3 regions of the Paenibacillus sp. 102 genome follow, and region 3 is predicted to be linked to each of the others. Evidence: predicted binding sites of a transcription regulator. Region 3 holds the regulator's gene; each other region holds the start of a gene.
The links. The regulator NrdR, encoded in region 3, represses ribonucleotide reductase genes. The targets are predictions, from matches to a motif close to AACACNATATATNGTGTT.
Positions count from the first base shown of each region.

Region 1: the regulator NrdR is predicted to act here: its motif matches at 805-822, upstream of AAIE21_RS00570 (anaerobic ribonucleoside triphosphate reductase).
Region 2: the regulator NrdR is predicted to act here: its motif matches at 791-808, upstream of nrdI (class Ib ribonucleoside-diphosphate reductase assembly flavoprotein NrdI).

Region 1 is NZ_JBCGHT010000001.1:111,638-113,917, reverse strand. It holds gene plsY (glycerol-3-phosphate 1-O-acyltransferase PlsY) at 43-639, opposite strand; gene AAIE21_RS00570 (anaerobic ribonucleoside triphosphate reductase) at 866-2,280, shown strand, end outside.
Region 2 is NZ_JBCGHT010000002.1:415,287-417,566, reverse strand. It holds gene AAIE21_RS08095 (hypothetical protein) at 1-312, shown strand, start outside; gene nrdI (class Ib ribonucleoside-diphosphate reductase assembly flavoprotein NrdI) at 857-1,216, shown strand; partial or broken gene AAIE21_RS08085 (ribonucleotide reductase N-terminal alpha domain-containing protein) at 1,203-1,901, shown strand; partial or broken gene AAIE21_RS08080 (ribonucleotide-diphosphate reductase subunit alpha) at 2,216-2,280, shown strand, end outside.
Region 3 is NZ_JBCGHT010000001.1:1,083,898-1,086,177, reverse strand. It holds gene speD (adenosylmethionine decarboxylase) at 284-667, shown strand; gene nrdR (transcriptional regulator NrdR) at 850-1,311, shown strand; gene AAIE21_RS05715 (replication initiation and membrane attachment family protein) at 1,618-2,280, shown strand, end outside.

The DNA.
Region 1 (2,280 bases), 970 kb from region 3:
ATATGCTTTGCGTTTTCTTTTTGCGTTATGTGGGTCACAACCTTACTTTTGTTTCTTTGTTAAATTTGCTTTCGGTTCAGTTTTATTTATAATTCGTCCAATATTTGCACGGTGTCTATAAATAACCATACCAGCTAATAAACACATCGCAACAATGAAGATTTTATCCCCGTCAATAATTGATGCGATAACAGCAACAACAGCCGTTACCATAGAAGAAAGCGATACGTATCTCGTTGTAAATAGCAGGGTGAAAAAGACAACGGCTAATATTGCAAAAATAATTGGAGCGTAGCATAAGAGTACTCCAGCAGAAGTTGCAACTGCTTTTCCGCCGCGGAATTTTGCGAAAATTGGATATACATGTCCAAGAACTGCAGCTAATCCAAACCAAAGGGGATGGATATCTAAAGCGAAAATTAACGGAAGTGCTGTCGCTAACGTTCCCTTTAAAATGTCAGCAATTGTAACGATAAAACCTGCTTTTTTCCCTAGCGTCCGAAATGTATTCGTTCCTCCTAAATTACCGCTACCATGCTCGCGAATGTCGATTCCGTAACCAACTTTTCCAACAACAAGTGCAAATGGAATCGAGCCAAGTAAATAGGCAACGACAAATAAAAGATATGTAATAAGCATAAGTTCAGTCTCCTTTATTCAAATGTGTTGATAAAGGGTAAAAAGAGTTTTTCCCATACATTGTACCATACATTTGTAAAGAGCACATTTCTTTTTTGTAAATGAAAAATTCAAAGTTTCTTTAAAAAACTTTCACAGGAATGTTACATTTCTCACAGATTGATTAAGACTATATGTTGTATCATTTTGTTAGTAGATTAACAAGATGTTGTTGGAGGTTTTGGAAATGATGAAACAAAGTGCACGTGAAGAAGAATTGGTGAAGATGTTTGAAACAATTGTCCATGGGAATGAGCAAGATTTAATGCAAGAAAATGCAAATGTTGATGGACGGTCTCCTATGGGGATGATGGGAACATTCGCATCTGAGAGCGCAAAATATTATGCAATGGAACAGTTACTTTCTGAACAAGTGAAAAAAGCAATCAGTCAAAATATATTATACCCACATGATTTAGATTTTTATGCGACAGGTACGACAACGTGTTCGCAAATTCCTTTAGCACAAATGCTTGAGAAAGGATTTCATACTGGGCATGGACATATGAGACAACCTCAGGATATTAAGAGTGCATTGGCACTTTCTTCGATTATTTTTCAAGCGAATCAAAATATGCAGCACGGCGGGCAATCATTTGCGTTATTTGACATTGATTTAGCACCGTATGTGAGAAAAACATTTGAGAGAAATAAGAAGAGATTAGGGACGTATCCGTTAACAAAAGAACAAGTAGAAGATTTTGCATGGAAAGAAACAGAGAATGATACGTATCAAGCTTGTGAAGCATTTATTCATAATTCCAATAGCATGCATAGTAGAGGTGGTGGACAAGTTCCATTTATTTCCATTAACTACGGAACGGATACATCAAAAGAAGGACGCATGTTAATTAGACAATTATTACGAGCGACGCAAGCAGGATTAGGAAAAGGGGAGACACCTATTTTCCCAATTCAAATTTTTAAGCTGAAAAAAGGTGTCAACTTTGAAGAGAGTGATCCGAACTATGATTTATTTGAATTGGCATTGGAAACGACAGCTGAGCGGTTGTTCCCGAATTTTTCATTTTTAGATGCATCGTTTAATGCTATGCACTATGATGGTCGTCCAGAAAGCGAAGTATGTTATATGGGCTGTCGTACGCGTGTTATGTCCAATATTCATGGAGAAGAGACTGCAATTGGAAGAGGGAATTTATCGTTTACTTCTATTAACCTCGTGAAATTAGCATTGATTAGCGGTTCAAAAGAAGCATTTTTTGAAGCTTTAAATTATTATGTGGATCTTGGCATTGGTCAACTATTAGAAAGATTTGCTTACCAATGTACGAAAAAGGCAAGAGATTTTCACTTTTTATATTCACAAGGAGTATGGCGTGACGGAGAAAAATTGCATCCTGAAGATTCCGTTGCTGAAATTTTAAAACAAGGAACGTTAAGTATTGGTTTTATCGGTCTTGCAGAATGTTTAGTTGTTTTAACAGGCAAACACCACGGGGAAGATAAAGAATCGTGGGATCTTGGAAATGAAATCGTGACCTTTATGAGAAGCAAAATGGATGTGGCGACGGAAGAACATCAGCTGAATTTCTCCTTAATTGCCACTCCTGCGGAAGGGTTATCAGGAAAGTTTGTTAAAAA
Region 2 (2,280 bases), on a different contig from region 3:
GAATTTAAACAAGGTATTTTACCGCACTGGGATTACATGTGGAAAGATGGCACAGGAAAACGATTTGTAGGAATGGTTATGTTTCCCGAGAAACGAAAACGTACAAAAGAAGTTATAGAAAAATTGAAAGTAGCATATGAGCAAGAAACCAAAATTCGAGCAACTGTGAAATTTCAGCATATGAATCAATATGTAGAGGGAATGGTTGTATATTTTGATGAAGAAGCACCAGTGTTTACCATGCAAGATAGAGATGAAAATTTTCATCATTTATTTATAAAGGATATTTTACGTATTGAACATTGCGAATGATTGATGCTTTGTGTACAGTTTTTTGAAATTCTTATCACACTAACGAATAAATTGGTGTGCCATAATAAATTTCCTTTTCATTATAGTGATATTTTTTATTGTGTAACAAAAAAGAAAGTATATGTATTCGATATAATAAATGTTTCATCCACAAGGGGAGAATTCCTCGCTTGTGTGATTTAAATAATGTGTAACCGGTTTCGAACAGATTACAATTTAAAGTCTGTTCTTTTTTGTGTGATGCTGGAGAAATAAGTTTCTCCAGCATTTATCGTTTTTTTACAAAAAATATTGGTAACATTTTTGTGAAAATGGTTAAATTCGTTGACAACTTTTTTGAAAAGCACTTTATTGACATGAGTTTTAGAATGTTGTTTCATAGTCTTTGTATTGAAAAAAAACGACATGCTATGTCGAAAAGTAAAAGTTAAAAAAAGAAAGAATTTATACATATATCTTGTGTCTTGTTTTGAAACGTAATACAATATATAGGGAAATCATGAAACGACATCTAGATATTAAAGAAAGAAGGGGAGGGTCGGAAATGTTGGTTGCATATGATTCTATGACAGGAAACGTGAAGCGTTTCATCCACAAATTAAATATGCCGGCCGTTCAAATTAATGAGAATCTAGTATTAGACGAAGATTTTGTTCTTATTACGTATACAACAGGTTTTGGAAATGTGCCGGAACGTGTTTTAGAATTTTTAGAGCGCAATAATGCAAATTTAAAAGGCGTATCTGCAAGTGGCAATCGCAACTGGGGAGATATGTTCGGAGCAAGTGCAGATAAAATCTCAACCAGATACGAAGTACCTATTGTATCAAAATTCGAGTTATCTGGAACAAATAAAGATGTAGAATATTTTAAAGAAAGGGTGCGGGAGATTGCGACACATTGAACTGAATAATGAAATCACGCAAATGCAAGACGGTTTCTATCAGCTTCATAAGGATAAAGAAGCATTAGAAGTCTTTATGGAAGAAGCGAGAGCGAATACCGTTCATTTTGAGAGCGTGGCAGAGCGAATTGAGTACATGAATGAACATGACTACTATTACAACGTTCTGGACGAGTATAAGTTGGAGGAAGTAGAGGAAGTATATAACGTTGCATACGGTGAAAACTTCGAGTTCCAATCTTATATGGCGGCATCTAAGTTTTATAAGGATTATGCGTTAAAAACAAATGATCAAAAACAATACTTAGAAAGCTACGAAGATCGTGTAGCAATTGTGTCACTATACTTAGGACGCGGCGATGTTAACAAAGCAAAACAATTTGCAAGCATGATTGTAAAACAAAACTACCAACCAGCGACACCAACCTTTTTGAATGCGGGAAGAAGCAGAAGAGGAGAAATGGTGTCTTGTTTCTTGTTAGAGATGGATGATAGCTTAAATTCGATTGGATTTAATATTAATACGGCGATGCAGTTATCGAAAATTGGCGGAGGAGTAGCTTTAAACTTGTCCAAACTACGCGCACGCGGTGAGCAAATTAAAGGCATTGATAACGCTGCAAGCGGTGTTGTACCAGTTATGAAATTGCTTGAAGATTCGTTTTCATATGCGAATCAGTTGGGTTAACTTATGGCTCAACTATAAAACCGGGTCAATTGCTGGAACGCCTGAGTATATCGAGGCAGGATACTACGAAGAAATTACGTAGCGCCCCCTAAAAATCCAAGATTGCAGGAAATCAGCAGCCGAGCTCCTAAGTCTATTAGATAGGGAGAAGGTCCAACGACCAAGTGGCTATGTAGGTGACTATATAGCTCGAACCTGGCTTCTCAAACCAAGGTTGTAGGTGAGAAGAAGATATGGTCTGAACTCTATAGCGATATAGAGAGGATAGCAGAAATGACTATCCCCCATACGTTTTAAAGGTATGGAGTAACAATATGCAAAGAAAAGGTGCCGGAGCAGTATATTTAAACATTTTCCATTGGGATATTATAGAATT
Region 3 (2,280 bases):
CATTGTGATTACTGTATTTGTGAATCAATTATTTTTCTTTGGGAAAAGTAAAGAAGAAAATATGACAAAAAATCGAAAAAACTGTTGTTGCAAAATGAAAATAAACAAAGTATACTAACACTCGTAAACTTAAGAGCTGAGGTACGTAGTTACTACTTAAAGGGTTAGGACCTCTCTGGACTAACTTTCCCCCGTGGTAGTAGAGCAAGCCAAATTGCAAATTAGTTTTCAATTCGAACAGTTAGATTAAATTTTTATGAGGGGGAACTGTAGAATGGATACTATGGACACGATGGGTCGTCACGTAATCGCTGAACTTTGGGATTGCGATTTCGACAAGCTTAACGACATGCCGTTTATTGAACAATTATTTGTGGATGCAGCACTAAGAGCTGGTGCTGAAGTACGTGAGGTTGCTTTTCATAAATTTGCACCACAGGGTGTAAGTGGAGTTGTAATCATTTCGGAATCACATTTAACAATTCATAGCTTTCCAGAACACGGCTATGCAAGTATTGATGTTTATACTTGTGGGGATCGTATTGATCCAAATGTTGCTGCAGAATATATTGCAGAAGGTTTAAATGCAAAAACGAGAGAGAGCATCGAGCTTCCTCGAGGCACAGGTAGCTTCGAAATTAAGCATAGAGAAACAAAAGCTCTTTAAAAAAGAACATAATTGATTTAAAATGTAAAGAGGTGTATAATGCACCTCTTTTTTAGTTTATATAAATTGAAGTATTGATAAGTAGTAAGCGTAGACAAATAGGTTATATAATATTGTATATATATTTTCACATGTAGGTGAAGTGAGAAGAATGAAGATTAAATTGGAAGGGAGTGAATGAGTTGCGTTGTCCAACCTGTTTTCATAATGGTACAAGAGTATTGGATTCACGTCCGGTAGATGAGGGGCGCTCCATTCGAAGAAGAAGAGAGTGTGAAAGTTGTTTAAATCGATTTACGACATTTGAACGAGTAGAAGAACCACCTCTTATTGTTGTCAAAAAAGAGGGAACACGAGAAGAGTTTAATAAAGAAAAGATTTTGCGTGGATTAATTAAAGCGTGTGAAAAAAGACCTGTATCATTAAAACAATTAGAAGAAGTAACGCAAAACGTAGAGCGTGAGCTTCGTAATTTAGGAATATCAGAAGTGAAAAGTGATATGATCGGTGAAATCGTAATGGAAGCACTTCGAGATATTGACGATGTTGCTTATGTAAGATTTGCTTCTGTATACCGTCAATTTAAAGATTTAAATGTATTCATCGAAGAATTAAAAGATATACTGCAAAAAGAAAGAGAATAAGATAAAGTGAAACTTTAATCAGTGGGGGGATTCTCCAGCCCTCACCAATCGGGCTTTTACAGGCAGTTGATTCCCCACCTATCTTCCTTGTTTCTCTCTGAATCTTGAGGCGGGGATCTTACTGCCCGTTAATGCGGGATAAAACTCTGATTCGCGGTGGCTGTCTTTTCGCTTCATTTCTTTTGGAGTTGGTGGAAGAATTGAACCCGCAAATTACGTGAAAAAGAGCTAGAAGCGTAAGCTATTAGCTCTTTTTTACTAATAAGTTATATACGTAGAATGGACAAAAGAAAGGAATTGCAGGGAATGGAAAAACAGTCATGGATGGAGCTGTTGCCGATCGATCGTTATAAAGTAAGTGCAAAAGGATTGCTACATAATTACGATCGTAAGGTATTAACAATGTTATATCAACCACTAGTGGGTAGCAAGGCTTTTAGCTTATACATGACGCTGTGGGGAGAGCTAGAGCAGGATCGTGTATTTGGAAAAGAGAATACACATCACTCCCTTATGGTGACAATGCAAATGCAGCTTCCTGAAGTATATGAAGAACGGGTGAAATTAGAAGCGATTGGGCTTTTAAACGTATATATAAAAAAAGAAAAAGATATTCGAATGTTTATATACGAATTGCAGCCACCGCTATCTCCAAAACAATTTTTTGATGATATTGTTTTAAGTATTTTCTTGTACAACAGATTAAGCCGGGCGAAATATAATCAAGTCAAGCAATACTTCTTAGAAGAAGAGTTCGACTTTACTTCGTATGAAAATGTTACACATTCTTTTAATGATGTATTTGGTTCATTTAACCCAAGTCAATTTGAACATGCGCAAGAGGAGCTTCGTATTCCGAAGACAACAATGATGCCTGGAAATGAGAAGGGGACTGCTCCTAAGGTTTGGAATGATTTCTTCGATTTTTCCTTATTTGTAGAAGGGTTGTCGACGCTTGTCCCAAGAAAG